DNA from 2 places in the Paenibacillus sp. VCA1 genome. Region 2 is predicted to be linked to the other one. Evidence: riboswitches for the same ligand, from Rfam matches in the RefSeq annotation. Region 2 holds a riboswitch; the other holds the start of a gene.
What was found. Region 2 has a riboswitch for cyclic di-GMP ahead of RJP21_RS01580 (S-layer homology domain-containing protein). Riboswitches for the same ligand answer to the same signal wherever they lie in the genome.

Region 1 (14,878 bases), 270 kb from region 2:
GATGCACTCCGGATCGTCTTGTTCCAAATCCAGCAGCCACTTTGCATAACCCTCCAAGCCTTCCGCAACGACACGCCGCAGCAACCTTTCTTCCGGGCTTCCGGTCTCGTCCTCCTGTACCGGCCACGGCTGCGGATAAAACAATCCGTCCGTCGCAAGCAGCAGACCCGCAAGTCCAATCCGGTTGATTTTGCCGTATTCCAAATAGTTATCCGCATCCGGTAAACCGTTAATCACGGAATATCCCTCGGGGGTGTTCATTTTCTCCTTGTTTTGAAGCAGCCTGGATTTGACCGTGTCCCAAAGCTCCTCTTTCGTATGTATGCCCTGCTCGATTCCTTGCTTCCAAATCGCCAGCGATTCCTCTCCGATATGGGCAACCTGATCCCGCGTAAGGACCCGTACGGAGCCGTCCCTGTACGTGGCGATCACCATGCAGTCTCCCGCCTGAACGTATTCGATATGATGCTCATGAATACGGATCGCCGCCAGCGCGGCGGTCCACAGCTCGCTTTTGCGGTCCGTCCGGATGCCGCATGCCCGCATTTCCTCGCCCAGCTTGGCGTTCGCCTTTTTCGCATGAGTCTCGAGGTCATGGCCATCTTCTACCCCCAGTTGATCAAAATACTTCTTGATCAGCTGCGAGGCAAGCCTGCCGCCGGTTTCGCCGTTTGCACTCCGGTAAGGAATGAGCGACGTCGCCCCATCGACAACCCCGTATATTTGCAAGTCTTGACGAAAAATGACGGCGTCTTCGTTCCACTCCCCCACGCCTTGAATCGAAATATGCCGAAAGTCCATGAGAATTTCACCCTCCATCCTCGTTGTTTATTGACCGGGTTGCTGCAGCGATTCGAACAACCTTTTCGTCTGCTCCGGATCCTTTTCGTTATAGTAAATCGTAACATCTTCAAGCTGGATTCGGATACAATTGCTTAAGCGGAATTACGAAAATATTCAGAAAACATTCAGAAGCATCATTTACATTTAGGGTTATGCAATAAATCTTCGAGAAAAAGGATCATTGCGTTCATAGAATGATAATTCCAATAACCTGCCAGAGATCGAAAAAATGCTGTGCCGCAATGACCGGACCCGAAGGCACAAAAAAAATCATAAGGAGGAAAGAGAACACCATGTTTCAGGCAGTCAAAATAAGGCCGCTTTTTCTCGTCATCTGCATGCTGGTTGCGACGCTGCAGCCGATGACGGCGGCGGTTCACGCCAGCCCCGTCGACAAATGGGTCACCTATAAGTTCGACGATTTCGGCAATGCAAAACAGGTCGGTTTATTTGAATTGAACGGGAAAGCGCAAATTACAAAAGACTCGAAAAACCGGCAAATACTTCGCCTAACTGAGGCTAAAAGCAACCAATTCGGCACCGCCTTCAACAAAAACCTCATTGCGGCCGGCAATCATTATTCCTTCAGCACGTTCTTCAAGTTCCGCTTAAACGGAGACGATCACAAAACTTCACCGGCAGACGGCATTACGTTTACGGTTCAAGCCCAATCGAACAAAGCCGGCGCAGTCGGCCAAGGCATCGGTTACGGAGGAATTGAGCCAAGCTTCGCCATCAAATACGACACCTACCAAAATGGCGGCAAACCAACTTACGATCCTTCCGACAACTACATCGGCCTTGCCGTAAACGGCAGCGTGAACAACACCAACCCTAAATGGTATACAACCCAGCTGAACAACATCAGACTCTCGGGCGGTCAGGATTTGTATTCCTGGATCGACTACGACGGCGTGAACAAGGTCGTCAAGGTCTACCTCAGCCAAGGAGAAACCCGGCCTTCGACTCCTGTCCTCGAGACGCATGATATTGACCTCGATGACATTTTCAAGGGATACCCCGGCGTATATGCCGGATTCACGTCGGCGACGGGCGGATCCATGGAAACCCATGATATCATTTCCTGGTATTTCACCAACTCGCTCGATCCGGTCGACGTAGGAAATACCGATTATGTGTACAAGCAGGCGCCTACGGACGTCAAAATTCAGTTGATCCCAACAGGCGATCCCGGAAAATATGAGGTCATCGGAACAGCGCTCGACGTCAACGGCGATCCGGTCGAAGGAGCTCCGATGCAATTCTATTCCGAAGAGGGCGTTCTGGCCTCGCCTTCCCAGTCGACCGACGCGTCCGGAAAAGGCAGGACGATTTTGGACTTCGGCACCGCTGTTCCAGGCGGGGAAATCAAGGTCACCACGGTCGGAGGAGCTTATGCCTCCATTCCGAAACCTCCTGTCCTGGAAGCAGGAAAATCACCGGATACGGCTACGACCTTAACATGGAGCACCGTCACGGGCGCCACCTATTACAACGTGTATAAAGACGGCAGCCTGCTCAGTTCAAACATCCATGTTCCGACCTACACCCTAACCGGTACGGATTTGGACGACAAATCCACCTATACGGTTTCCGCCGTTTTCCAGAACAGCAACGGACAATATACCGAAACCCTTCCGTCCAATCCGGTCGTCATCGGCCTGTATTTGAATCAAAAAAATTATGAGCTGAACACCAATCCCGCCAAACCGAATTACCAGCAGCAGACGGTAGTCACTTCGGTATATACGGGCGGTACGCTCGACGTAACTTTGGACGGTACGACTTTTAAAATCAAGGATTCTTCCATAGCGTCCGTTGATAACGAAGGCAAGATCACGGCCGTCGGTGCAGGAACAACGGTCATCGAAGCCACGTATAAGGACAAAACCGTACAAGCCGTCATCAACGTCACGATCGACGCCCCGGTCATGAAAGCCGAAAACGTCACTTCCACGGGCGCCGAGCTCATCTGGAATGAGGTTCCGGGCGCACAATCCTACAATATCTATGACGACAGCGGCAAACTTGTAGCCAAAGGCATTAAAGACAACCAATACGCATTGACGGGATTGCAGCCTGGATCGACGCAGTCTTACACCGTTAAGGCGGTCAGCAACGGAATCGAATCCGGGCCTTCCGCCCCCGTACAAGTCCAAACACTGGCTTCGGGCCTGCGCGATCTGCTGATCGATCCGGCAAGCGTCACCCTGCAACCCGGAGATAAACATACGCCCAAAGTAACCGCGATTGCATCGAGTGACGAAAGCATTCGAGATGTCACCGGAAAAGCGATCTACGTTTCTTCCGATGAGAAGGTTGCAATCGTCGACGCAAACGGCGTCGTTACGGCGGTCGCGCCTGGAACGGCTGTCATCACGGCAACCTATGACGGTAAAAGCGTCACCGAAACCGTCTATGTGCAAAACGAAAAACCGGCTTATACGCTGGATCTCGGCGTGTCTCCGGACCATGTGCTGGCAGACGGAAAAACATCCGTGACCGTGTCGGCCAAAGTGACGGATTCCGAAGGCAAGCCTGCCGCCAATGTGCCGGTTGAAATTACCCTTGAATCCGGAAAAACCGATACAGTGATAACGAACGACGAAGGCATTGCCGTTTGGAAGTATACTCCGGATCCATTAACCGGTAATACGCCTAAACACGACACGATCACTGCGAAAATTTCGGATAACGGCAAAGATATTCAAAAAAGCGCAGCCATCGATTATTTCCCTGCCGCAATTGACGGATTCATTACCGATCAGGTAACCGGCAAACCGATAGCAGGGGCGACGATCGTCGTCAAAGCCGATTTCAACCAAGACGGTGTGATCGATTTTGCGACGGAAGTGACAACAGGCAGCAACGGTTCATACCAAATTGCTGTACCGCGCGGAAATTATGCGTATACGCTGGAGATCAAAACGCCGGTTCAGGTTGGTAACCAGCAAGTCACGTTGACTCAGACAAAAACGGTCAATGTGGGCCCGATTCAGCCGGGGCAAATCGTTAAACCGGACAACGCGCTGAACGGACAGCTGTTTGTCGCTCAGGCAGCCAACGCCTCTTCGGCTACGACCCTTGGCGCTCTTCTCGGAGACGGCGAAGGCTACGCGATCATGAAAAGCTTGGACGGCAGCGGCAACGAGCAAAAGGTTCGCATCAACGAAGACGGAGCGTTCTCTCTGAACCATGTGGCGCCGGGCAAATACGAAGTGTCCTATCAGCTGAAGCTTGCGGACGGCACCATACTCGCCGGTCCTTCCGCCATTGTGAACGTGGATATGACCAAAGAAGGACAAACAGGCATCGTGTACTCCCTGATCGACCCGTACGGCGTCGTTACCGATGCCTCGACAGGCAAAGTGCTGGGCGGCGCGGAGGTACAGTTGTACTGGGCGGATACGCCTGCCAATCAACGTAAGGGGCGGGTGCCGAATACGCCTGTATCCTTTCCGGCATTGGCGGGATTAACCCCGAACCAAAACGCCAACCCGCAGTCTACCGACAGCGCAGGCCAATATGCCTGGATGGTATATCCGGAAGGCGATTATTACATCATTGCAAAAAAACCGGGCTACTACACGTACGATTCCAGACAGGCCAAACCTAACGTGCCTGCGAACGGATCGGACAGCTACATTCAAGACGGCATTATTTACGTAGGCCAAAGCATCGTCGCTTTCGATTTTGCCATGCAGCCGCTGCCTTCAACCGGAACAAGCTCCGGATCGGGTTCAGGTTCAGGTTCGGGTTCTGGTACAAGCACGCGAAACCCAAGCCCTTCGCAGGGCGAAGTATCCCTGAACTTGTCCGTTGACCAAAAACAGGTTAAAGAAGGCGGCCAATCGACCATTACCGTTGACTATAACAACTCGACGGCATCTGCCGTTAACGGGGCGGTCATTCAGGTGACTATTCCCGAGGGAGCCGAGCTTGTCGACGCGGGCGGCGGAAAGGTTGACGGCAAAACCGTAACCTGGAACCTTGCCAGCTTACCGGCCGGCGGCAAGGGAAGCTTCAAAATTGCAGTTAAATGGGGAACGATCAACTCCGAGCAGGCGCAATATGAAATTGCCGGCCAGCTCTTGTTCGGCGGCAACAGCAAAAAAGCTTCAGCTCAAGTCCAAGTGTTTTCGGACCGGTTCGGGCAGCTGAAGCATCAACGCTACATTCTCGGTTATCCGGACGGCAAATTCCATCCTGCCGGCTCCCTGAGCAGAGCGGAGCTTGCAGCGATCGTCGCCCGGCTGTCGGATCAAACGACAGGCAGCCCGGCAACGTTCAAGGATATCCGAAAAGGACACTGGGCGACAAACTACATTCAGATCGCCGTATCCCAAGGCTACTTCAAAGGGTACGCGGACAACACGTTCCGGCCGGATGCTCCTGTGACGCGCGGCGAACTTGCTTCCGTGCTGGCGCGTTTCCTGAAGCTTGACCAAGCGACGGCCGTCAACCGCCACTTCTCGGATCTTGACGGCAGCTGGGCCGCTTCGTCCATCGAAGCGCTGTACCGGAACAATTTGCTCTCCGGTTACCCGGACGGCACGTTCCGGCCGAACCAAAAGATTACGCGGGCAGAAGCCGTAACCTTGATCAACAAAGCATTGTATCGCGGACCGCTCACAGGCCTTGATCCGCTATTCCCTGACGTAAGCCAAAGCTTCTGGGGCTTTGGGGATGTGCAGGAAGCGACCGTATCCCATGCATCCGTCCGTGACGAGCATGGCGCGGAGGTTTGGAAAAAAAACCTTACGGATAACGTGAAATAAAGGATTTGCGAGCAGTCCGATCTCACGGCTCAAGGAGGCGGCATTGCGCCAGCTCTGCGTAGCCGTCAAATTACACACTACAAGCCCTCCCGCTTCCGGTAACGGAGGTCGGGAGGGCTTGTCTATGTTCAAAAGCACCCCGTGTCAGTGCCTTGGCAACGCTCCTTCGGCCGCCCTCGGGATCATATTTTTCCGCCGGAAGACCGACAGCAGCAGCCCAACGGCTGCAAAATCAAAGACTTGCATCATATTGCTGTATCCCATAAAGGGCAGCACTTCACCGACAATAGGGACGATGCCAAGGGACATGAGGATCGGCCACAACATCCGGATGGCGAAAAGGCTCGTGAACCCGATCAGGATTCTCTTCGCATATTCATCTTGGATGAGGGCGTTCATTTTCCAGAACCGGGCGATAAACCAAACGACCAGTCCCGCGATGAGTATGCCGAATCCCCAGCCGAAGCAATAAATCAGATACGGGAACAAGGAGTCGCCGTACGCATAAGGGAGCGTGTCAAGCCGCGCGGCAAAACCATGTCCGAACCAGCCTGCGGAATGAATCGCCGCTTTGGTTTGTATCAATTGATAGCTGTCTTCCCACACCGGATATAGGTAGGCGTGAAGACGATGATATAATTGCCCGACTTGGGTAAGGGCAAATATGTATAAGGACAACAGCGGAAGGGCCAGCAATAGAAACTGGATACCGTTCCTTTTGGTCATCCAAGTCAGCACGAAAAAGGACGCCAGATAGATGCACCCATAAAACCAGGAAAACCCTTGGCAGAACAATAAGACGGGAATCACTCCCCTGCCGATCAGCTGAAAAAGATGTTCCACTCCGCGCCACTCTTTGGCCTGCTTCATCCCCGCCAGCGCCAAGATAAGAATCGGAAGCGAGATCGCCATCATATTGACGCCAAAATTACCGAACGCAAGAAATACTTTCCTTCCATTAAGATCGATTCCTTCATATAAAGTAAACAACATCAGAAGTAACATCCCGTAAAACAGCGTTGCGGAGTGTTTTTGTATTTTTCGGTAATCGACAAAATAAAAGGCCATCAGGCAAACCATGCCCATAAGGGTAAACAGTACTTTTCTCTCGAAAAGCGCACCGCCGAATTGAGGGTACATTCCCGATTGCTGGACGGTAAATACTCCGAAGATGCCTATGAGCGCCATAACCGCTATAATAACAAGGATCTTCCATTCTACTGCCGGCTTGTGCGCCCGGTGCAAGTTGCGTCCAATCTCATTCGGGTCCCCCATCTGGCGGACCGCCTCCGCGGCAGCTTCTTCTTCCGGCATTCCTTTCCCAAGCAGAATCTCCATTCGGTCAGCTACATGGGACGAAAGCTCCTCGCGGATATCCGCATGCAGTTCCTTGGCGCGAACGTGTTTGCATACTTGGTTCAAAAAGGCGGCAATAACCGCATGTTCTTCAAGCTGACGCACTTATGTTCCCTCCCCTATGACCCGGTCCACCGCGGTCCGGAATTGTACCCACTCTTGCGTTTTTTCTTTTAATTGACCCCGGCCCTGATCCGTAATCCGGTAATACTTGCGCTTGCGCCCCTCATGCGTGCTCCAATAGGCATCCAACCAGCCTTCGGCCTCCAACGTATGCAGGATAGGGTATAACGTTCCTTCCTTCATGGAAAATACCCCTTCCGAACTTCGTTCGATCTCTTTGATCAGCTCATAGCCGTACATCTCTTTCTTGTTCAACACCGTGAGCACTAAAATAGCCGTGCTGCCTTTCAGCAGCTCTTTATTGATTGTCATGGCAGTCTCCTCAATACATAGATTTACGATGTATCGTAATGCTATGTATATGAGTATATGAAAATCACATTCGGAAATCAAGAGCTTTTGAAGTTTTTTAAGTACTGCTGGCGGCAAGGATGTACTTATGCCAACTCGTATTACCTGATCTTTATTGCAAGAGGCGGCGGAGATTTTCGTCGTAGTCCGAACGATCGGATCAAGTTCAGAAAATATTCAGATGCTTCCTATATACTGTCTCTTGTTGCTCACTTCTTCCTCAAATATATGCTCGCACGATCATGGCAAACCCGCTTGAAAAACGGGGACGCAAAGCTATAGGGGCTAAAGGATTTGCCATTGAAGCAAATGTCCATGCCAGCCAGCTGCCGAATGCGACGGAAATCTCCGTCTTATTCAGCATGCCATGCTGCTTGACGGAGTTTTTTTTCTTTTTCCTTCAATCCGGAAGGAAGGCAATACGAATAAAGGTGGAATCAGGATGAGGGCTTTACTAGTCGACGACGAGCCGTTAGCTCTGGAATATCTTAAAAAGAAGCTCGAATACGATATTGGCGGCGTGAACATCGTAGGTTTATGTTCCAACCCGTATGATGTGGTCGAAACAGCGGTAAAAGAGCGGCCGGACGTCGTGTTTCTCGACATCCATATGCCGGAGATGAACGGCCTCGAGCTCGGCGAACAATTGCAGGCGGCCGTTCCCGGCGCTGAAATCGTTTTTGTGACGGGTTACGACCAGTATGCCGTACGCGCTTTTGAGCTTTATGCGCTGGACTACATTATGAAACCGGTGCGAATGGACCGTTTGCGCCAAACGGTTCAGCGCCTGCGGGAAAGGCTGCAGCAAGACCCTGAAATTTCCGAAAAAAACAAACCGCCGCTTTTCCTGTGCTTCAACCAGCTTCGGTTCAAAATGCCCGGCAGGGAGCCGCAGGCATTGAGATGGCGCACAAGCAAAGCTCAGGAGTTGTTCGCTTATTTGCTTCACCACCGCGAGCGAACGGTCGATCGCGGCACGCTGACCGAGCTCCTGTGGCCCGATTTTGATGTGCCCCGGGCGACGCAGCAGCTGTACACGACCATCTATCACATCCGCCAAACCCTGTCCAAGGCAGGTCTGACGATGATCCGCATCATCAAAGGAGAACTCGAATCCGGATATCGCCTGACCATCGGGGGAGCCCGAGTGGATACCGAGGAATGGGAGCAGCGGCTCAAGCAATTGGATGCCGTAGACGTCACGAACGTGGATGAACACGAGCAGGTCATGGAGCTGTTCGAAGGGAACTACTTTGGAGAGTATGAATACCTGTGGGCCGAATACGAACGGGAAAGGATCCGGCTCTTATGGCTGCAGCACGCCCAACATCTGGCCGAGTTTTATATCGATCACGACAATGCGAAAGCGGCGATTCATGTCAATCTTCGCATCCAAAGAAAGCTGCCCGACCGCGAGGAAACCTATCTGACCCTGATGAAACTATACGATGCCTCCGGCGACCAGGCCGGCGTGGAAGAACAATATTGGCTCCTTGCGAAAAGGGTGCAGGAGCTGGAGCTCGCCATTCCCCCAAAAATCCTGGAATGGCATGCACGATGGAAGCAGCGGCATGTTCATTAATTGCAGCAAACCCCCGAACGCTTCGTTCAGGGGTTCATGCCGAGCCTGTTTTCATCGCTCCAGCCAGGAGGGAACAAAAGAGGTGTTTGGCGGACATGCGGAGAACTTTTCATGTAAGATCCACCTTCTAGCGTTGGCGATCAAATAAAACATTTGAGGTGCATATCCATGAGTTGTGTTTCTAAAGCATGCAATCGACGCGACATCGCCCATTCCATCCAAAAATACGTCGGGGCGCTAAGCTCTCCGATCGATTCCTTTTTGGAACAACGAATCCTGGATTCCGATTTTTATGAAATCAGCCATCTTGCCGCGCCCGCAGGATATTACGCCGTGAATAGCGACCACTGCCTGACGCAGTTTTATTTGGACCCTCCGTACATTGCCGAATCCCAAGAGATTTTCAACAACGTTATACGCCATCATCACGTGCAATCCATGCTGGTTCCCACATGCGACGAGCTGTTTTTAAGTTTGGCCCTGGACCTTGAGGTCAAGATCGAAAAACAGGCTTATTTTTTCCAGGACGCCAAAACGAACATCCCGGCCGACAAATTATATCCCCACGGGGAATTTAAAGCTGCCGTTGGCCGGGATGCTGCTAACATCGCAACAATGTGCCAGGACTTCATTGGTAAAGTGGAGGAGCGCATTGAAAACGGGGAGCTGTTCACGTTTACCCAAGGGGGGGTTTTGCTTGGAATCGGCATTGTGGAACGCAACAAACTGCTTGACGGGTATGGGAGTCTAGGAATGTTTACGAACCCGTCGCACCGAAACCAAGGAATCGGCAGAACGATCATCCATCACTTGAAGGCATGGTGTTATGACCACAACCTGGTCCCGGTCTGCGGGTGCTCGTATGATAATGCGCCTTCCAAACAAACCTTGGAAAGCGCCGGGATGGCGTCCAAAACCCGATTATTGAACATCAACATCCTTTAAAGCCGCGGATCGATTTCCCGTTCCTGAAGGGGTTACGTTAAAAGGCGGATGGCGGAAGCTTCGACGAAGGCGCTGGAGCGGTACGGGAAAGCGAGTAAGAGAGAAGAAGTTTAAGTAGCAAAATTTTGAAAGACAGGGGGAACTCGTGCGTGTCCAAAGCAGAGAAACGTTTACGCGAGATTGAAAGCCAACTTGATGAGGCGATGTACAATTTGCCGATTTATAAAATCAACAGAGATAAAGCGCTGCAGTTAGTTGCTTCCCTATATGAATCTTTGGAAATGGCACTCCAATTGCAAGTGGTACGAAGTCAAGATCACCCGGAGGCGTTATCCGAAGCAGAAAAAAAATCAGAAAGTTTAAAGGGTGCCTTGGCCACAGCTATTCAGCATATCAATAACATCTGCCCTGAAACGGAAGGTGAGAATGGAGTAGGGCAGCCGGCAATAGATCAATGTATTGAACTGCTGGGTACTTCTAGCCTATACCAATATGTGGAGGTGAATTATAAAGGGATTCGCCCCGGAATATTATCCCCCTCTATCGAAGAAGACTCGCCAGATCAGATTACGATTGCTTTTCGCCCCGTTGACGATAAAGTCCAACGTTATGAAATTATGAATGAGATACTGATCGAAGAAAACTCGAGGTTGTATCAAGATAGAATGTCAGCCATTAAACAAGCACTACATAAAAAGTATCCTAAACTAACGAACTGGCGCTTGAAAGATGCCTACTATTCAGCTATTGCGGATAGCCAAACAGACTTGTTATTTCATCTGCCGGATGAAATGGATTTGGCCGGATATAAAGTGAAGGATATCAAGCACGTATGGAGCAAGCTTTTGTATAAAGCCTATATGGCATCACATGCCGCTCGTAAGGATTGTCTGCCGATCTTGGACAAGATCGGTGTTTTGCCGGAGCATATGCTGCCAAATCTTCTATACTTTATTGATGTTGACGAGTTCGATGGCGTAGACCGGCACGTTGTGGAGTCAATACTTGATGATCTTACTTTCGGCACCATGAAAGGCAAACAGAAGTATGGAAGTTTAATGACGGAACCCCTTATTCAATTGACTGATGGAGCACGATTCGTAAGTCCGACATTCATTAGCCATAATCTAGCTGGAAGAAATATAAATGCGACACTCAACCGAATATACGCCGGGACGGTAGATAAAGATACCGTGTCAAAAGAGGCCTATTTCGTGCATGAATTAGAATCAATATTAAAGCTGTTTCCTGCACTGAAAGGAGGCGGCCCAACTCAACTTCCCGGAGATCTGCCGGATGTTGATTATGCAATTTACGATCCGATCTCAAAAACAATGGTTGCTCTAGAAATGAAGTGGATAACAGAACCTGTTACAGCTCAGGAAATTGTATCTCGTGACGAAGACCTATACAAAGGGCTTCACGTCCAAATACCTAATTATAAAGCGGGAATTACAGCAAATCTTGAATCTTTCATGAAGAAGACCTTTGAAGAAATCGATCCCGTCGATCATATCGATTATTTTGTTTTAACAAAGATTTCGATTGGAAGCGGAAAAATCAACGACGATTCCAACCGAATCATTAACATTCGCATGCTAAAAAAAGCGCTGTTCGATCATGGAGGCAATCTTTATGAAGCGACCCAAGCCCTTAGGACGGGAGCTTATCTTCCTCAAGAAAATGTTCATTATAAAATAGTTGAAAACCGCTACCCATTTGCCGGGGTGAATTTTATAACCTGCGGAAAGGAAGTTCTCGAGCCATTTTCCCTCCAAACACCGGATGATCTTAAGTTTTTCCCAGGAAAGATAGAGTAAAGCCCAGGATACTCGGCGCTGGTTACATACGAGCCATCCCCCGTTCCGAAAATCCTGCGTTTCTTCCGAAGCGTAATGCAGCGTTCAAGGAAAGATCCCGAGTCGGCGGAGGTACTTCGTCATCTGATCCCCGGGCTGCATGCGGCCGTTCGGAGTCACTTTTCAGAAATCATACCGCCCGCCTGCATTTCAATACAATACGCTTTCGAGCGCTCTTTATTTTTGACGACGGTCCCTTCCGCCCCGTTTAGGATAAAGAAAGAGGCGAGCAAGCCCATCCCTCCGACTTACCACGACGAAAGCTCCGTCCTTTTCCAGCTGTCTTTGGCAACGCAAACATAAACGTATTGATCGTCCCAAGCCATTTGCCCCTGACTGCAAGGTTCTTTGGAAGAAGCAGGCGTATGCTTTTCGCGGATGCGGAGCTTGTCCCCGTTCACGTCAAGTTTGGTGTCGGGCTCGTCCGTGCCGATCCCGATATTTCCGTCGCTGCGCTGCATGGTGAGTGCGGGATCAACCGCGTTGCCTTTGTCGTCATAACGGACGAACTGCAAATTGGCTCCCGTATTATCTCCCGCTTCTTTCGAGCTGTCCGCGCGGACGGCCCATCGTGGCGTCGTTTCATTATCTTGGCCGGCTACGCTGAACTGAAGGTCACGGTTCGACCCGGTTTCCCCTGCCACCCTCAAAATGCCGTTCATCACATTGAAGTTGGACGAATGGGTGCGGATTTCGCTGACGTCGGTGTCGTAGGGGATTTCCAACCGGGTGAACAGCTGATTCGCATATTGTCCCGTAGGCGACATTGTCGTCTCGAACGACATATGCTTATGATCATGCTGCTCCGGATTGTTCGCTTTGTCGTGGGAGATGATCGCAGTCTTGTCCATGCCTTTCTCATCGGCCCATACGATCGCGGGCTTGGCTCGATCCGCCGTCCATTGCAACCGGATCAGGTCGGACAGATGCCCCTCCTTCTTGATCCATTTCTGGTCGGTCGACAGAAGCAGATGCTCATTGTGCGGTATACGGATTTCGCTGCCGTTCTGCTCGGATTGCCCCAGCGTCACAGCTTTGTCCGATTCCTGGTTCGAAAAACCGGTGCCCAACAAACAAATGCCTCCCAACATCACCGCTGCCATCATGGCCTTTGACAATTTCATGTTTTCCCTCCGTTTTCCGTATGTTCTTATGCTCAGTCGTTTTAACGAAAAAAGACTTGGCCTGATCGTATATAAACATCACCCGGCGCACAACCCATTTCGCGGAATGTCCCGGAAAAACGATTCTTTTCGCCTAGCGTTTTGCCGCACAGGCTGCCGCAGCGGTTCCTACCAAAGTTGTGCCGTACTTTTGGCCCCCTGCTATTTGAAAAGACGCCGAAATATATTTTCGGACTCCGATGCGCAATGCTTTCATTTTTGGCGATTTTCAGATAACCTCTTATTATCGAGAAATGATATCGTCTTCCCCATAAGGAGGTCGCCCGCCTTGAAAATCAGCGAACTTGCCAGCTTGAGCCAAGTCAGCATCCGGTCGATTCGGCATTATGAAAATAAAGGCCTGCTAAAGGCCGACAGGTTGGAAAACGACTACAGGGATTTCAGCGAATCGGCCGTAGAACGGGTCAAAGCCATTCGGCTATATTTGCGTTTAGGACTCACGACCGAAGAAATCGGGACATTGTTTAAGACGGAGGTAGCCGACCCCGACGAATATGAATATTGCGAGGAAATGTTGGCGACCTATCACGTGAAGCTCAGCAACGTAAACGGTCAAATCGAAGCTCTGCAGCAATTGAAGGGGCTTTTGGAAAAACAGATCGCAAATACGGTGCGCCGAAAAAAATAACCTATTCAGGACGTCCAAGGATCAGTGAACACGCTCCGAAGACGTCCTTTTGCTATTTTGGGCGTTGACTTTACCACTAGCGTCATCCTTTACGATGGATGTGAATTCATTTCGAAAGGGGTTTTGACGTTGGAAGCTAGACATCACAAAGGGGTAACCGTCATCGGTCTGGGGCCGATGGGTCAAGCGATGGCGGGCGCGTTCCTTAAGCAAGGCTACGAGGTGACCGTATGGAACCGAACCTTAAGCAAAGCCGACGAATTGGCGGCACAAGGCGCGTTCAAGGCAACTACGCCCGAGGAGGCGTTGGCCGCGAACCCGCTGGTCATCCTCAGCCTGACCGATTATGACGCCATGTATGCCATCCTGGAGTCGGCGCAAGGGAGCTTAAACGGCAAAGTCATCGTAAACTTAAGCTCGGACACCCCGGCAAAAGCGAGACAAGCGGCAGCATGGCTGGCGGGTTATGGGGCCGTGCTTCTCGCCGGTGGCGTGCAGGTTCCGCCTTCCGGAATCGGCAACCCGGGGTCATCTACCTTCTACAGCGGCCCAATAAGCGTTTTCGAGGCTCATAGAGAAACGTTAAACGTGCTGACAAGCACCGATTACCGCGGCGAAGACCCCGGACTTGCCATGCTGTATTACCAAATGCAGATGGTCATCTTTTGGACGTCGATGCTCAGCTACCTGCAGGCGCTTGCCCTTGCCAGCGCAAACGGAATTACGGCGGAGCAGTACCTGAATTACGCCCAAGAAAATATATCGTCTTTGCCCGGCTTCATTGAATTTTACACGCCGCGGCTGAACGCCGGAGAACATCCCGGGGACGTGGACCGGCTGGCCATGGGGGCCGCAAGCGTCGAACACGTCGTGCAAACATTCGAAGACGCGGGGCTCGATCCTTCCTTGCCGGCCGCCGTCCTGAATCTCTTCCGTCGCGGCATGGAAAAAGGGCATGCTGCCGACAGCTTCACAAGTTTGATCGAAATCATTAAACAGCCGATTGCATAACACTTGGGGCTCCTGATCTTCGATCGGGAGCTTCTTTTGTCGCTCAAGCGCACACCCTATTTCCAATAAGTTCTGGCATGAGTTAACGATCCTTTTACAAACGGAATGTATACTGTACGTACAGCAACATATAAACCATATTCAAAGAAAGGAATGCAAAAAACATGGGTATTCATGCGTATTTCCAATCGCTGACCGATCTGGAGCGGATCATTCGG
Region 2 (14,878 bases):
CCGAATCCACTGGGTCTGATCCAGCAGCTTCCGCTGTTTCAGCATGCCGGTCACGCAGGCGAGCGCGTCCGTAAAAGAAGCCCCCGCAGGCTGCACCGGGCTTTCCGCCATCGTGACGAGGTAGGAGCTCCGATCCCGGTCGAACACCTGCTGCAGATGCCGAAGCTGCGCCGAGGTTTCCGCGTTTTCATCGGGAAGGAAGACGATGGACAAAATCTGGCAGGGTTCGGTTTGGAGCGTGACGGAGTCCGGATACACCTGCCGCCAAATCTGGTCGACGTATTCCCGCATGTAATAGGCCCCTTTTTCCTGCACCAAAGGATATTCAGCGCTGGCTTCCTTAAAAATGATCTGATAAGCGACCATGACATACGGCATGCTGACATCCGCCAGTTCTTTCAGTTCGCTAAGGTTCATGTGGATGTTTTTCAGGCGGTTGGTATAGGCGTAATGGCGGAGCAGCGAATTTTTTCGGGCCAAGTCGCTGGAAATCCGCTGATGGGTGGAGCGCAAATGCTGGACTCTCCTGCTGATCAGCTCGATTTCCCTGACCGGTCCCTGCACCGGTTCCGGTTCGTCGGCGCGAAGGGTATCCGCCATGATGCGGATCGGGCGATGCACCTTGCGGCTGAACGCATAAGTGAGAATGATCAGCACGCCGACAATGGCGAGCAGCGAAAGCAGCACGAGATTCAGGTTCAGCAGCTGGGCGGAGATGCTTTGAACGGGCACGCGGCTGACGTACATAAATCCCGTGTCCGCTCCCTTCTGATAAAAGTAATAAGCGTCTTTCGTCTGCACGAATGACCGTTGTCCGTCGAACGAATGGAGCGCAGGCAGCGTGCCTGCGTCGGGTCCGGTTTCAGGCGAATAAAGCGGGCGCCCTTCCGAATCCAAAATATAAAAGCTGCCGCTCATGGTGGATTGCAGATTTTGGGCAAGCCGTTCCGCGTCCAGCATGGCGATCAAATACATATCCTTGTAAGGCATCATTTTAACGACGACGGGCATGAGTTTGCCTTTGGAGCGAACCGATCCGGCTGTGTTTTCCGTAAACGGCGCCGCGGGAAATACCCGGAACGCGTAACGCTGGCCGAACTGTCCATCCCAAAAAGCCGGCGGATACGCCGGGCTGGCGTAATACGTGCCGAACATCGCTTTTGCGCTGCTCGTCCCGTCCTTTTCGACGACATAGACGTCCTTCTGAAAATAAATGATCAAATTGTCCATCCCCAAAAAGGGATTCGCGTACAGCCGCTTCATTTCCCCGATCACGTCGTTCACGTAGCCGTATGCCTGATTGCGCTTGACCTGGCGCAGCTGGTTCACGTACGTCATCCATTGCGGATTTTGGCTTAGGCCCAGCACCATCTCCCGGGTCAAACGAAACTGGTTTTCGTAGCCGAGCGCCGCATGGTTCATGGCCAGTTCATTATACTTCACGATCTCTTTGTGGATTTGCCCTTTCAAATAAAAAAAGGAAACGAGATTAAAGGCGGTGAGCAGCAGAATGACCGCAAGAAAACCGGACAGCAGTTTGGTGAACAAGGTGGAAAAGCCAAACCTTCTTTTCATCAGAACAAACGACATCAGGTCGACACCTCCATGCAAGTGTAGGCTCGGCTCGAAGGGTGAATGAACTTATCGGCCTACAGTGACTTTATCATAAGGTTTATTTTCGCGTTCACACAATATTCACCTTTTCAGGATTCTCTACAACCTTTCCACTCACCCGAAAAAAAGGGGATGGCGCCGCAAACTTGCCGATTTATTTTCCCGGGGGTCATCCGTTATGCTGTCGGTACAGGAAGGCAAAAAGAAAAACGACTTGGCGAAAAGGGGGTGCGGAAGGGACATGAAAACAGCGGAAACGAATTTGCCGGGAGCCGGTGCAGCGTTAAAAGGACGTTCCCGCGCCCACCCGGAAAGGGGGCGAATCGCGAGGGCATTCCGGCGGAGCAAATATTTATGGCTGCTGTTTTTGCCCTGCCTGATCTATTACTTAATATTCAAATACGCTCCGATGTTCGGGCTGGTCATCACGTTCAAAAACTATAATGTTTTTAAGGGCATCTGGGCGAGCGATTGGGTCGGCTTGAAGTATTACCGCATGTTTTTCAGCAACCCGGACTTTTGGGTTTTGATGAAGAACACGTTTTTGCTGGGCCTTTACAAACTGATTTTCGGTTTTCCGGCGCCGATCATTCTCGCGCTGCTGATGAACGAGATCAGAAGCGCCATATTCAAACGATGGGTGCAGACGTTCAGCTATTTGCCGCATTTTATTTCCAACGTCATCGTAGCCAGCATGGTCATCATGTTCCTGTCGCCGACGGGAGGCATCGTCAATCATGCCATTACCGCGCTTGGCGGGACGCCGATCAATTTCATGATGGAGCCGGGGCTGTTCCGGCCGATTTACGTCCTGTCGGAAATTTGGCAGCATATCGGCTGGGAGACGATTATTTTTCTGGCGGCGCTGACGGCGGTGGACCCGCAGCTGTACGAGGCGGCCGGCATCGACGGCGCGGGCAGGTGGAGAAAACTTTGGCATGTAACCCTGCCGGGGATCGCGCCGACAATTATGATCATTTTGATCCTGGACATCGGCAAGGTGCTGGAAATCGGGTTCGAAAAGGTGTTCCTGATGTACAATCCCGCCGTCTACAGCACAGCCGACATTATCAGCACCTATGTGTACCGGGTCGGCATGGAGCAGGGCAATTTCAGCTACGCCTCGGCGATTGACCTGTTTATGGGCGTTATCAGCTTTGTCTTTATCTTTTCGGCCAATTACATCAGCCGGCGGTTGGGAGGAACGAGCCTATGGTAACTTTAGGGCGCGGCCGGCGCCGCATCAGCGTCTTCACGGTCGTCAATACGCTCATCATGCTGCTGGTTGCCGCCGTGATGCTGTATCCTTTTGTGTATATGCTTGCGGTATCGCTGAGCGAAGACGTATACGTGATGAAAGGCGAAATCTCACTCTGGCCAAAAGGCCTGAATTTTAAGATGTATGAGCTGGTCCTTGGCGATCCGAAAATTTGGACGTCGTACCGGAATACGATTCTTTATACGGTGCTCGGCACGGCGATTGCCATGCTGGTAACTTCGATGGGGGCGTACGCCCTGTCGCGCAAGGACATGACGTTCCATAAAGGTTTTACGGTTTTAATCGTGTTTACGATGTTTTTCGGCGGCGGCATGATTCCGACGTTTCTGGTCGTGCGTTCGCTGGGATTGGTGGACACCATCTGGGGTATGGTGTTGCCCGGCGCGGTCAGCACCTGGAATTTGATCCTGATGCGGACGTTTTTCAGCGGCATTCCGAAAGAGCTGGAAGAATCGGGGCGGATGGACGGACTGAACGACATCGGGATCTTTTTCCGGATCATCGTGCCGCTGTCCAAACCGGTGTTTGCCACCATTTCGCTGTTTTACGCCGTTGGCATCTGGAATAACTTTTTGTACCCGCTGCTTTATTTGCGGAGCCAGGAGCTGTTTCCGCTTCAGGTGCTGCTGCGCAATCTCGTTCTTGCCGGCAGCGTCAGCTCCGGGCAGGTCACGCAGATCGGCGGGGATAATCTGGTGGTCGAGGATTCGCTCAAATACGCCACGATCATGGTATCGACGCTGCCGATTTTGATCCTGTATCCTTTTGTCCAGAAATATTTTGTTAAGGGTTCCATGATCGGCGCGGTGAAAGGCTGACATCATTGATTTTGCTTTCAACATAAAATCAAGGGGGATGTACATGGGTAAAAAACGGACGTATGCGATTTTGGCGGCACTGCTTGTAATTATGCTCGCGGCGGCAGGCTGCTCTTCAGGCACGGGGAAAGAAACTCCGGCCGCGGAACCGAAAGGCGGGACCGAACCTGCGGCGACGCCGAAAAGCGAGGTCACGCTCTCGGCGCTTCTGGATAACAACGCAACCTTTCCGTACAGCAAGGATTGGCCGATTTGGAAGTGGATCAAGGAAAAGACGGGCGTGACGTTAAACGTCGAAACGCCGTCAGGCAAGCTGAGCGATACGCTCAACCTGGTGATGGCTTCGGGCAACCTGCCGGACCTGATGTATATGTCGAGCCGCCGCGACTCCAACAAATACGGCGATCAGGGGGCCCTAGAGAACATTTTGGACCATGTCGACCAGATGCCGAACCTGAAAAAATGGATGGAGCAATATCCTGAAGAAGCGAAAGCGGCGCTGTCCGCCGACGGCAAAATGTATATGTTCCCGAACCAGGGCTTCGGGGAAACGAACAGGATGATCTGGCTGTACCGCGAAGATATTTTCAAAAAGAATAACCTGTCCGTTCCCACAACGTATGAGGAGCTGCATCAAGTCCTCAAAAAGCTGAAGGAGCTTTATCCGAAGAGCTATCCGCTTTCCATGCGTTTCGGTCAAATCCCGGATGAAATGATGGCGAATTTGACGACCAACTTCGGCAGCGGCACGGACGTTTATTACAATTTTGATGAGAAAAAATGGAAGTTCGGCCCGACGGAGGACAATTACAAGGCGATGGTCGACATGTGGCATACCTTCTACAAGGAAGGGCTGATTCCGCCGGATTTCCTCTCGATCCAGACGAAGCAGTGGCAGGACGTCATGTCTACCGGCCAGTCGTTTATAACGATCGACTATATCAGCCGCGTCGACTTTTTCAACAACGCCATGCGCAAGGACAATCCGGAATACAGCCTGCAGTTTATGGCGCCGCCGGCCGGGCTGCCGGGCCAAAAACCGCAAAACCCTTATTTCCACTACCTGGAGGGCGGATTGACGGTTGCTTCCACCTCCAAGCATAAAGACGACATTATGAAATACATGGACTTTTTCTACAGCGAAGAAGGCCGGACGTTAAGCAGCTGGGGCAAGGAAGGCGAGACGTATACGGAAGAAAACGGGCAGAAAAAATTCAAACCCGAGTTTACCGACGTCACTGAAATGCGCAAGCAGACCGGGCTGCAAACGAGCGGCACGTACACATGGATCGACTTTAACGCCCATCTGTCGTTATTCTCGCCGGACTTGAAAAAAGCTTACGAGGAAGCCGTCAAATACGATCCGCCTGCGATGCAGCCGAAACCGGCGTTTACGGACGAGGAAAACGAGGTGCTTTCGGTTACCGGGCAGGCCGTGAAAAAGTACAGGGAGGAAAATTTCTCGAAATTCGTCCTCGGCACAAGAAACTTAAGCGAATGGGATCAATACGTGAAGGAAATTAACGGGCTCGGCGTGCAAAAGCTGATCGATACGTACGATGCGGCGCTGAAGAGAGTCGAGCAGGCGAAGCTGGAAAATAAATAGGAAAGGCGTGAATTCACGCCGATTCCATGAGGCACCTGGCCGAAGGCTGGGTGTCTTTTTTATAAAAAACTTTTTTTGAAAAAATTTTTGCTTCCGTGTCGATTTCGCCGATATGCACTCGTCGTATTCATGTAAGGACAAAAAAACAGGGTGAAAGGTTGTTGAAAATAATGGGAGCACAAATGAACGCTTATCTGATGTCGGAGGATGCAAAAAGCCAGGCGAATTACTATATCGAGGTACTCGGCGGGGAAATCCAGTTTGTCAGTACATACGGGGATGCGCCCGGAGCGCCCGAGGCGATGAAGGATAAAGTGATGCACTTGTCGCTGACATTGGCAGGGACGAATTCGTTGATGCTGTCCGATGCGTTTGAACCGGTTTCGTATAACCGCAGCGTCAGTCTTTCTTTAACTTATAACGATGAAGCTGAAGCCAGAGCGGCATATGCCAAGCTAAGCGAAGGCGGAGAAAGCAAGTATCCTTTTGCCCTTCAGCCTTGGGGTGCTTATTATGGAGAAGTCATTGATCAATTCGGTGTGACGTGGATGATTACGAAGATGTAGTTCTTGTCCAAGCCAAAAAGCTCATACCGGGATAAAATACAGCCAGGAACAGCCAGGTCCTTGATGGGCCTGGCTTTGTTGGTATGGCCAAAAGGCCGGTTTGCACTGAAACGCCGACATCAGGAATATTCATTTGGATTACTTCAGCGCAGGCTGCACGAACTTCATCCTATCTCGATTCCGGTGTTAGTTCGGCGTACTGCCGATGCATGGCCTCTAACCGGCGTGTTATCCACTCCCGGGCTTCGGGAGGCTCCTCGATCACCGCGTCCGGCCCGAGAATCCAGACCATATCGGCAAAAAACGCCACGTCCTTCCGGGGAATGGATATATCGATTTTGCCGCTGCCATCGATTGTCAAGTGCGGAAGCGGCCGCCTCTCCGAACGGAACGGAGCCGAAATAGGCCAACGATTGGGAGGCGAAAAACAAGGCGGTCGCTTCGTTTTCGGTAAAGGCAATCGCGGGCAGCAGCTGTTCTTTTAACAGATGGAAACCGCCGCCTCGTCCTTGAGCGGAATATACGGGGATGCCCAGCTCGCCAAGCTCAATGAGGTTCCGGGAACTGATCGAACTTGAACGGGCGAGCATGAGTGCGAAACTAACGCCGGTGACCTGCGTGGAGCAAGAAGATACCGGGATCGTCATTTTTAAAGCGGAAGGGGTATTTAACGGGACGATGTATGAGAACGAGCTGGTGATGGTGTTCCGTTTCGAGCAGGAACGGGTCCGCTCCTTCCGGGAGTATGTTGGCGTCACTTCTCATTTGCTTGCTATTGCAAAAACATAATCGGGAATGCGGAATTGGGCAAGGCCGGGAGAAAAGCGCGAAAGGGTGCTCTTGGTCTTGCCCTTAACTGTCTTACTGCCTGCCGCACCATGTTATCCGGCTGTCCGGCGGGAATGAGAATACTCACTCAAACTGCCCCTCAATCAGTGCTTTGCAGGCATTCAGAAAATAGTCCGTATGAAAATACCCCTTATCCATGTAGGCGCTCATGATGGCGCCATCCTTCAACAGCTGGAGCTGGTAGGTGAGCTGGACCGGATCACGTGCACCGGCCTGCCGTGCGATATCCTCCACATTTTTCCATAGGTCGGAACGGAATGTCATAGCTGCTTGATGTCCTAGATGTTCTTCATCCGGAAACTCGATAATGCAGTTCATAAAAGGGCAGCCGCGAAATGTGGGGCTTTTCATCCGTTCAACCAATTCCTCCAGGAGGGCGTAGAGCTGTTCCTTGGGCGAACCGGGGAACTGTCGCTTTACTTCTTCAATGGCTTCCATCCTGATCTTGGAGCGCTGCTCCAAATAGGCCACGACCAGATGGTCTTTGGTCGGAAAGTTGCGGTAAAAGCTGGCCTTGGCGACCCCCGATTCTTCAATGATCCGGTCGATCCCTACGGCGCGCACGCCTTCGCTATAAAATAAATCGGACGCCACCTTCAATATCCGTTCTTTGGCGGATTCCTTCTTGGTCATTCTAATCACCTGTTCCTAAATAAGGTAAGTTTGTTGTTGACATGAGACAGATCTGTCTGTATCATACGATTATCAAACGAGACAGATCTGTCTCATTTATTTTAATGGGTGATTCCGGCTGCTGTCAAATATTCGGGATTCGCCAGAGGAGGATGAAACACAAGCGATGAACCAACCGGTCAATTCTATTTCCGCGCCTCTTGCGCAGGCGGCGGCTGAGCCGCGCCAGAGGCCGCGTTTAATGCTGGCGGTGATGCTGCTGTCGGTTTTTATGGCCGTAGCGAACATTTTTATCATCAATGTGGCGACCCCTTCCATTCAGCGGGGGCTTCATGCCGATTTCTACGGCGTTCAGTTCGTCGTCTCGGCTTACACCTTGTCCTATGCCGTGGCTTTGATTATCGGCGGGCGGCTGGGCGACCGGTACGGACGGCGGAAGATGCTCTTAGTCGGCGTTGCCGGCTTTACGTTAACATCCCTGTTATGCGGCATTTCCACTAGTGTGGGGATGCTTACGGCGATCCGCGTACTTCAAGGTTTTAGTGCGGCACTGATTTCACCGCAGGTGTTGTCCCTCATTCAGGCGCAGTACCCGCCGGAGAAGAGGGGAATGATCTTCGGGCTGTATGGTGCAGCCCAGGGATTGGCCGCTTCGACAGGTCAGTTGATTGGCGGTTTGCTGCTCGGTTGGAACCCGTGGAATCTCGACTGGCGGTTGGTGTTTTTCTTCAGTGTTCCGATCGGATTGATCATTCTGTTTATGGCTCCGTTTGTTCCGGAATCGAGGGATGCGGACCGCTCACGTATGGACTGGTTCGGTGCGGCCATTGCTGCGGTAGGACTGCTGCTCCTTGTATATCCACTGGTCCAGGGGCAGAAGGAAGGATGGCCCGCTCAGCTCGTCATCAGCCTGATTTTGTCCGCCCCTGTCCTCGCCGCGTTTATATGGACTCAGCGCAGGCTGCTTGCCAAAGGGCGCCGGCCGTTTATGAACGTGAGGCTGTTTGGCCAGAAAGCATTCAGCATGGGGCTGGCCGTCATCTTCCTCCTGATGTCAGCCCAGGCTGCCTTTTTCCTGATAACTGCCTATTTGCTGCAGATGGGGCATGGATTCAGCGCCCTGAAATCCGGGTTGATCATCCTGCCCATGGGCATCGGATATTTCCTGGCTTCACTGTTGTCGCCAAAGCTGGCGGGCAAAATCGGAGCCCATGTGCTTACGGTCGGTTCGGTGATGACTTCCGCCGGATATTTCGCGGTTGCACTGGCAATCTGGGCCACCGGGTGGTCGCCGAACGTATGGTTTTGGCTGCCGACACTGGTGCTGTTGGGCGTAGGCCAAGGCTTTGTCGCGGCGCCGCTGACCAATGTGGTGCTGTCCAAGGTAGAGAAAAAGGATATCGGATCGGGTTCCGGCATTTTGACGACGGGCATGCAGCTCGCCTCCGCCATCGGGATCGGCCTCATCGGAATCGTCTGGATGACCTCGCTCGGTCATTATGCCAATCAGGCGGAGGCGCGAACCGAGCTGGATCTGCGGCAGCATCTGGCATCCTATTCCTTGTCGGGGGGGCAAGGGGAGACGGCGCTGTCCAGGCTGCGCGATTGTTTCCCGGCAGCAGCCGGCAAAGCACAGTCGGTTCCCGGCGCATGCAAGGTTGCGGCTTTCGCTTCCGAAGGTGCCGACAGGCTGTTCGCGGACGGCGTTTCGCAGGCGAATGCGCGCATCTACACGAGCGCCTTTATCCTCAGCATGACGGTGCTCGGACTTTATACAATGCTCATCATTCCGATGACGGTCGCTCTCGCCGGAAGGAAGCGGACGGATTGAGGGAGCGCCGTACGAACCGGCATCGGCCGTAAGTCACCTAACCCCCGTCGAATGTAAGCGAACATCCCGCCCGTGCGTCCGGTGGTCATGTCTGCATACGGTCTTTCATATACAGTCCGGCCATAAAAAACCCGGCCGATTCATCAGAAGAATCGGCCGGGTTTTGGCGCGTTTAGGCAAGTTTTTAGATATAAGAAGGTATATGCTAGAGACTCGCCATCCTTATATCGCAAGTAAATCTTCAGCTAAACGCGGTCTGGCTGCCTTGGATGTACATCGATAGACGTTTTTTTTATTTAGGCTGTACCGCATCTTTGTCGGACGTCACGATCACCACTTCGGCGTTTGTGATGCCGGGAATCGACTTGGTCATGATCGGAGAATGGTAGGCGATGATTTTGGTGCCCGCGCGAAGCGCGGTTTCGCCGCCCAGTGTCGGAATGATCGTCGTATCCTTCGAGATGTTCAGAATGACGTCGTTGTCGATGGAATCATCGGAGCCTACATTCACATAGACTTGATCGGCCGATGTGCGATCCGAAGCTTTGACGGTACCTTCAATCTTGACCGTTTCCGCTTTTTTCACCACGATTTTGCCGGCATGGGTTTGGGCCGGATAAATCATCAGCATGATGTCGCTGTAGTAAACGTCCACGCGGGTATCCGCCTTCAGGGCATCCTTGGTCAGTGCCTTCCCGTCTTCGTCGACGATTTGGGTTTTGTCATCGACGGAGAGAACGACGTAGTTGACGCCGCCCTTTTCATGGGCCTTGCCGATGACGGTCACTTTGCCGTCCGCCGTATTGGTGATGATGCCGTCCGTACCGGCTTTCAGTTCTTGATCCTCACTTCCGGTTTCACCGCTGCCGGTGTCTTCGGTGTTCACGATCACGTAGTTCGTTCCGGATTGCGGCGGAAGGCTCATCGCAACGGCCGGACCGTAAAATGCTCTCACGCTCATGCCTTCCTTGATGTCTCCGGCGGCAATGGCTTTGCGGTTTTGATCGATGATCGTCGCTTTATCCGCGAAATGCAGCCAAATTTCCTCGTCGTGTTTGTTGTAAAGGTCAGTACCTTTTACCAAAATGCGGCCGTCTCTTACCTCGGTTACCTTACCGTCGATAGCCGAGAAGCTTTGGTCCTGAACGACCAGCGTCAGCGCGGTTCCGCGGGCCGGAAGGCTTTTTGTAATGTTCGGGCTATAGAAAGCTTTGACGGTTTTGCGCCCGTCGATGATTTTTTGCAGAGGAACGGTTTTGCCTTTGGCGTCGATGAATTTCGTTTTTGGCGTAATGGCCAGGATGATTTCGTCCTGATCGGTCGGCGCGAGTCCGCGTCCGGTCACGGTAATGAATTTATCGGATTTGTCTTGCACGAAATTCGTGATTTGTCCCCAAGTTGCCGGAACGTTTTTAACGTCGGTTTGCTTGTTGGCGTTTTCCTTTTGCACCGCTTGGGCAGGGAGCTGCTGCGCGTTTGCCGCCACGGGCATGGCTGCCAGAGCCAAAATGGATGCGGTCGCGAGCACTTTGTACATTTTATTCATCTGTCATTCCTCCTATATGCGTGAGCTTGTACGAACGTTTTGGTTACCAGTCGGCTGCTCATTTCCGAAATACTTTTGCCAAACTTGCATTGGAAAATGATGCATGCCTTTCATCGTTCCAGACGGGGCGTTAACGCAAAATGTTGCATAAACGGCGAGTTTTCAAGAAATTCCGGCTTCCGACTCTTTTTTTAGCAGGAAGGCCTGCACGGCAAATTGCAGTTTGTTTACTCTCTGTTAAAAGAATGGACTAGAAATAGCAGACATCCCAATTTTCGTATTTATGCAAATCATAATTACGAAAATTAAGTCTCTAAGAACCATATATTTCATTACATATTGTAACTTATTGTAACTATTTATATAATCTTGATTAAAAATAGATTCAAAGAACTACGCAGAAAGCGCTAAACCAGGTGCTTGAACAAAGGCAAACCCGTACGAAAGTCGGGGACGCAAAGCCACGGGTCTTACTCCATGAAGCCTATTCATGGACTGACAGCCGGGTTGCTCATGGTGCTTGGTTTTTTGCTGTCTTAAGGAGGAAAAACATGAGGGGTAGTACTAAAAAATGGATGGCAGCTCTGCTTGCGGCAGGACTGCTGGGGGGAGTCATTCCGGAGGTGCAGCGGGTCTCAGCGGAAACCGTGTTCACCTACCAGGACGAAACGTCCCCGTTATCGATTAGCGGCGCAAACATCCGGATTTCGGGCGAACATGCGGTGTGGCGCGGAAACAGCGCCAAGCTGAAAGGGCAAATTTTTTACGGGAATACGAAAACCGGACAAAGCCAAGCGATCACGACCCATGGAAAATTGACCGATTCTCCTTCCGTCGGGATCAACGGCAAAGGGGAAGCGGTCGTCGTTTGGATCGATAAGCGGAATGACGGCGGCACCGACGACAATTTGAACTGGGACGTATACAGCTACAATGTCAGCACGAAAACCGAAACCAAGCTGAACAAAAATACGGGACAAAACAGCACGCCGCTGGCGGACGGCGATTTCGTGGTCTGGCAGACGTTTCCTTCCTATACGATGACCTTGTACAACTTGGCAACTGGAGAGTTAACCGATTTGGGGCGAGGCCGGGATCCTGTGATAAAGAACGGAAGCGTTGTCTACAAAGGCGGCGAAGACGGAGATTTATACGAATATAACGTCGCCACGGGCAAACATAACAAAATCGTCGACCTGCCATATACCGAATATGTGGAGCGTTTTGCATTTAACGGCGAAGAAATTTTGTGGAAACAAAAAGATTTGGACGGAAACGGGAAGTACGTCTACATAGATATAAGCAGCAACAGCCCGCAGCCGGTCGATTTGACGAAGCCGGCCAAGGAAGGGCAACGCGAGTATAAAGAAATGAGTATCTCCCACGGAACGGCCGTTTGGCTGGAAGCTTCCGGCGATGCGGCGATCATGCGGGCAGCCGATCTGAAAAGCGGGCAAATCTTCAGTTTGGGCCTGACGAAACCTACCGCTTTTATCGGCTTTAACGGGGAGAAGCTGACATTCGTCAACAACGGAACGCTGGTTAGCCGTGATATTATCCGGACCGAAAAAACGGAAGCCACGCCGGCAAACGGCAGCGGAACCGGGAGCATACCGGCTGAAGGCATCGTTATCGGGCCAAAAGGAGGCGTGGCGGCGAAGGGACAAGCGTTCCAGCTTGAATTCGGCCAGGGAGCGTTCGCTTCCGATACCCGGATTACGCTTGAAAAAATCGGCAGCCTTCCGTCCGACCGTCTCGCGAGCGGCATGACCTGGACCGGCGTGGCGTGGAAGTGGACCGCAGACACGAAACCTTTGAAATCAGCTTTGCTAACCTTCCAGTTGGATGAGCCGCTGAAAAATGCCGATGCGGCAAACCGCGCAGGCATTTACCGCTTTGACGAAAGCGCGGAACGCTGGGTGTATTGCGGGGGAACGGTCGACGCGTTATGGAAAACGGTACGCGCGAAGGTTCAAGAGCCGGGCTTATACGGCATTTTCCTGTATGCGCCATCCTTTAAGGACATGAACGGCCATTGGGCGAAAGCGGAAGTGGAAGTGCTGGCCTCCCGGTGGATCGTGAACGGCATGGAAAACGGAGCGTTTGCGCCCGGACAGCCGGTGACGCGCGCCCAATTCGCCAAGATGCTCGTTCAAGCCGCCGGACTGGATGCGCAGCAGTCTGAGAATCGCCGCTCCTTCCGCGACGTCCCTGAGGGGCATTGGGCGGCCGACTCGGTCGAGCAGGCGGCGGCAGCGGGATGGATCCAAGGGTATGAAGGCGGCCTGTTCAAGCCGAACGCGCCGATCACCCGGGCGGAAATGATGGTCATGCTGGCGAATGCGGCAGGCCTTCGTAAAGACGAACAAAGCGATCTCCTTGCAGGATACAAGGACGCCGGATCGGTTCGGGATTGGGCCAAGCCGTCCGTACAGGCCGCGATTCAAAGCGGGTTGATCAAGGGCGACGGGGATCGTCTGAATCCGGGAGCGACATCGACACGGGCCGAGGCCGCGATGGTCATTTACCGCTGGCTGGCGATGAAGGGAGAGGTGTTCCATGATTAATCGGCTGAAACCCCGGGCGCTAAAGGGCTGCTTCGACAAGCTTGGGACCGTCGGCAAAACGCTGCTGGCGTTCATTATTTTGATCGCAGGGTTTCCTTTGTTCCCGTCCCAGCAATTGCCGAAAGCCTTTGCGGAAACGTCGCTGCAAATCGACCCGTATTCTTTCAGTTCCGTGTACGGAGGACAGACGGAGGTCAGTTTCAGCTTCGACAATCCCGATCCGAACGATACGACGCAGCAGTCGCATGAAACGGTCATCAGTCTGGAACAAAACGGTTCTACCGTTGCCGTACTGCACGAAGGAACCTATCCGACCCTGAATAAAAACAAGTACGTATGGGACGGAAAAGTCAACGGAAAGCCGGCGGCGGAAGGCAAATACGAGATTAAAGTGACGCCGAAACGGTTTCCGAAAAACGGAAAAGCGGGCGAAGTCCAAATTTCGAACGCCAATCCGCCGGCGCCGAAGGGCATGGAAATCGTGCCCGATCCGGCAAGCGAGGAGCATGTCATCCGCGGAATCGCGGAAATCGGCACCAAGGTCGAGCTGAAGATGAAACGGATTCGCCGGATGGGCAACGACACGACCGTAGACGACGGCAAAGTGGACACGCTCGCTTCGGGAATTCCGGTTCGTCCGCTCGCATCGGATTGGGCGAAAAAAATCGCGGTGGACAAAACCTATTTTACCGATTTTCCCGAAAGAGCCGACAACAAGCCGCAGAAATACGTCGGCGAGTGGGAGATCAAGGTCAAACTCCCGGCATACGAAATTGCCGAAATTCAGGCATTTGCGACGAGGGATCTGGACAAAAAGCGTTCGAATGCGTCGGACACGCTCAGCGTGCTGCGTTATAAAACGCCTTCATGGGGCGTCAATTGGGCGGTCGTCGCCAGCTATTATTATAATGTCATCGAAAAGGACGCCATCGTTCAGAAGATTGCCGACATCGCCGAATTTAACGGCTTCCCCGTGCAGGATTGCAGCGGCCAGGTTTGTTACGGGACCCTCGAAAAAGACATCAACCTGCTCATTCTGAATCCGCGGCAAGCCGGCGAAATCGGCAAGGATGACGACGAGAGAATCCAGGAAGAATTCGCGAACCGCAACGGATTTCCGCTTGCCGCCGCGTTTGACCCGATCAACCTTGCAACAGGGGATTTCACTTTTTATCAAACGAATATCGACGTCCAGGCGTTGATGCCGCTCGACATGACCCTTACCTACCACAGCCGTGACAGATACGACGGGGATTTCGGGGTCGGATGGCATCATACGTACGAACGGAAGCTGGAATTCCGCGAAGGCGGAATCCTGTACGCCGTGTCCCCGGAAGGCGCAAGCTTCCGTTTTGAGCCGATCGGCGGCGGACGTTATCAAGGCATGGACGGCCAGTACGATACGCTCGTTCAACAACCGGACGGCACCTTCACCCAGGAGACGCCGCAGAAGTGGAAATACACTTACCGGAAAGACGGCAAGCTGCTGCGGATCGCCGATGCCAACGGGAATACCGTTCAGCTGTCGTATGCCGGCAGCCTGCTGACGGAGATTTCGACGGAAGGTGC

Region 1: another riboswitch for cyclic di-GMP. It lies ahead of RJP21_RS00540 (response regulator); the one in region 2 lies ahead of RJP21_RS01580 (S-layer homology domain-containing protein).

Annotation. Positions count from the first base shown of each region.
Region 1 is NZ_JAVLSX010000001.1:104,931-119,808, reverse strand. It holds gene RJP21_RS00560 (protein phosphatase 2C domain-containing protein) at 1-801, opposite strand, end outside; gene RJP21_RS00555 (S-layer homology domain-containing protein) at 1,137-5,621, shown strand; gene RJP21_RS00550 (FtsW/RodA/SpoVE family cell cycle protein) at 5,766-7,082, opposite strand; gene RJP21_RS00545 (PadR family transcriptional regulator) at 7,083-7,412, opposite strand; cyclic di-GMP riboswitch class I at 7,686-7,785, shown strand; gene RJP21_RS00540 (response regulator) at 7,894-9,033, shown strand; gene RJP21_RS00535 (GNAT family N-acetyltransferase) at 9,202-9,978, shown strand; gene RJP21_RS00530 (hypothetical protein) at 10,128-11,798, shown strand; gene RJP21_RS00525 (hypothetical protein) at 12,086-12,961, opposite strand; gene RJP21_RS00520 (MerR family transcriptional regulator) at 13,290-13,649, shown strand; gene RJP21_RS00515 (NAD(P)-dependent oxidoreductase) at 13,779-14,660, shown strand; gene RJP21_RS00510 (YfbR-like 5'-deoxynucleotidase) at 14,825-14,878, shown strand, end outside.
Region 2 is NZ_JAVLSX010000001.1:373,328-388,205, forward strand. It holds gene RJP21_RS01530 (helix-turn-helix domain-containing protein) at 1-1,590, opposite strand, end outside; gene RJP21_RS01535 (ABC transporter permease) at 1,793-2,833, shown strand; gene RJP21_RS01540 (carbohydrate ABC transporter permease) at 2,827-3,711, shown strand; gene RJP21_RS01545 (extracellular solute-binding protein) at 3,755-5,317, shown strand; gene RJP21_RS01550 (VOC family protein) at 5,488-5,883, shown strand; gene RJP21_RS01555 (WCX domain-containing protein) at 6,053-6,244, opposite strand; gene RJP21_RS01560 (nuclear transport factor 2-like protein) at 6,472-6,672, shown strand; gene RJP21_RS01565 (TetR/AcrR family transcriptional regulator) at 6,796-7,365, opposite strand; gene RJP21_RS01570 (MFS transporter) at 7,532-9,196, shown strand; gene RJP21_RS01575 (peptidase) at 9,489-10,742, opposite strand; cyclic di-GMP riboswitch class I at 11,162-11,257, shown strand; gene RJP21_RS01580 (S-layer homology domain-containing protein) at 11,294-13,309, shown strand; gene RJP21_RS01585 (DUF6531 domain-containing protein) at 13,302-14,878, shown strand, end outside.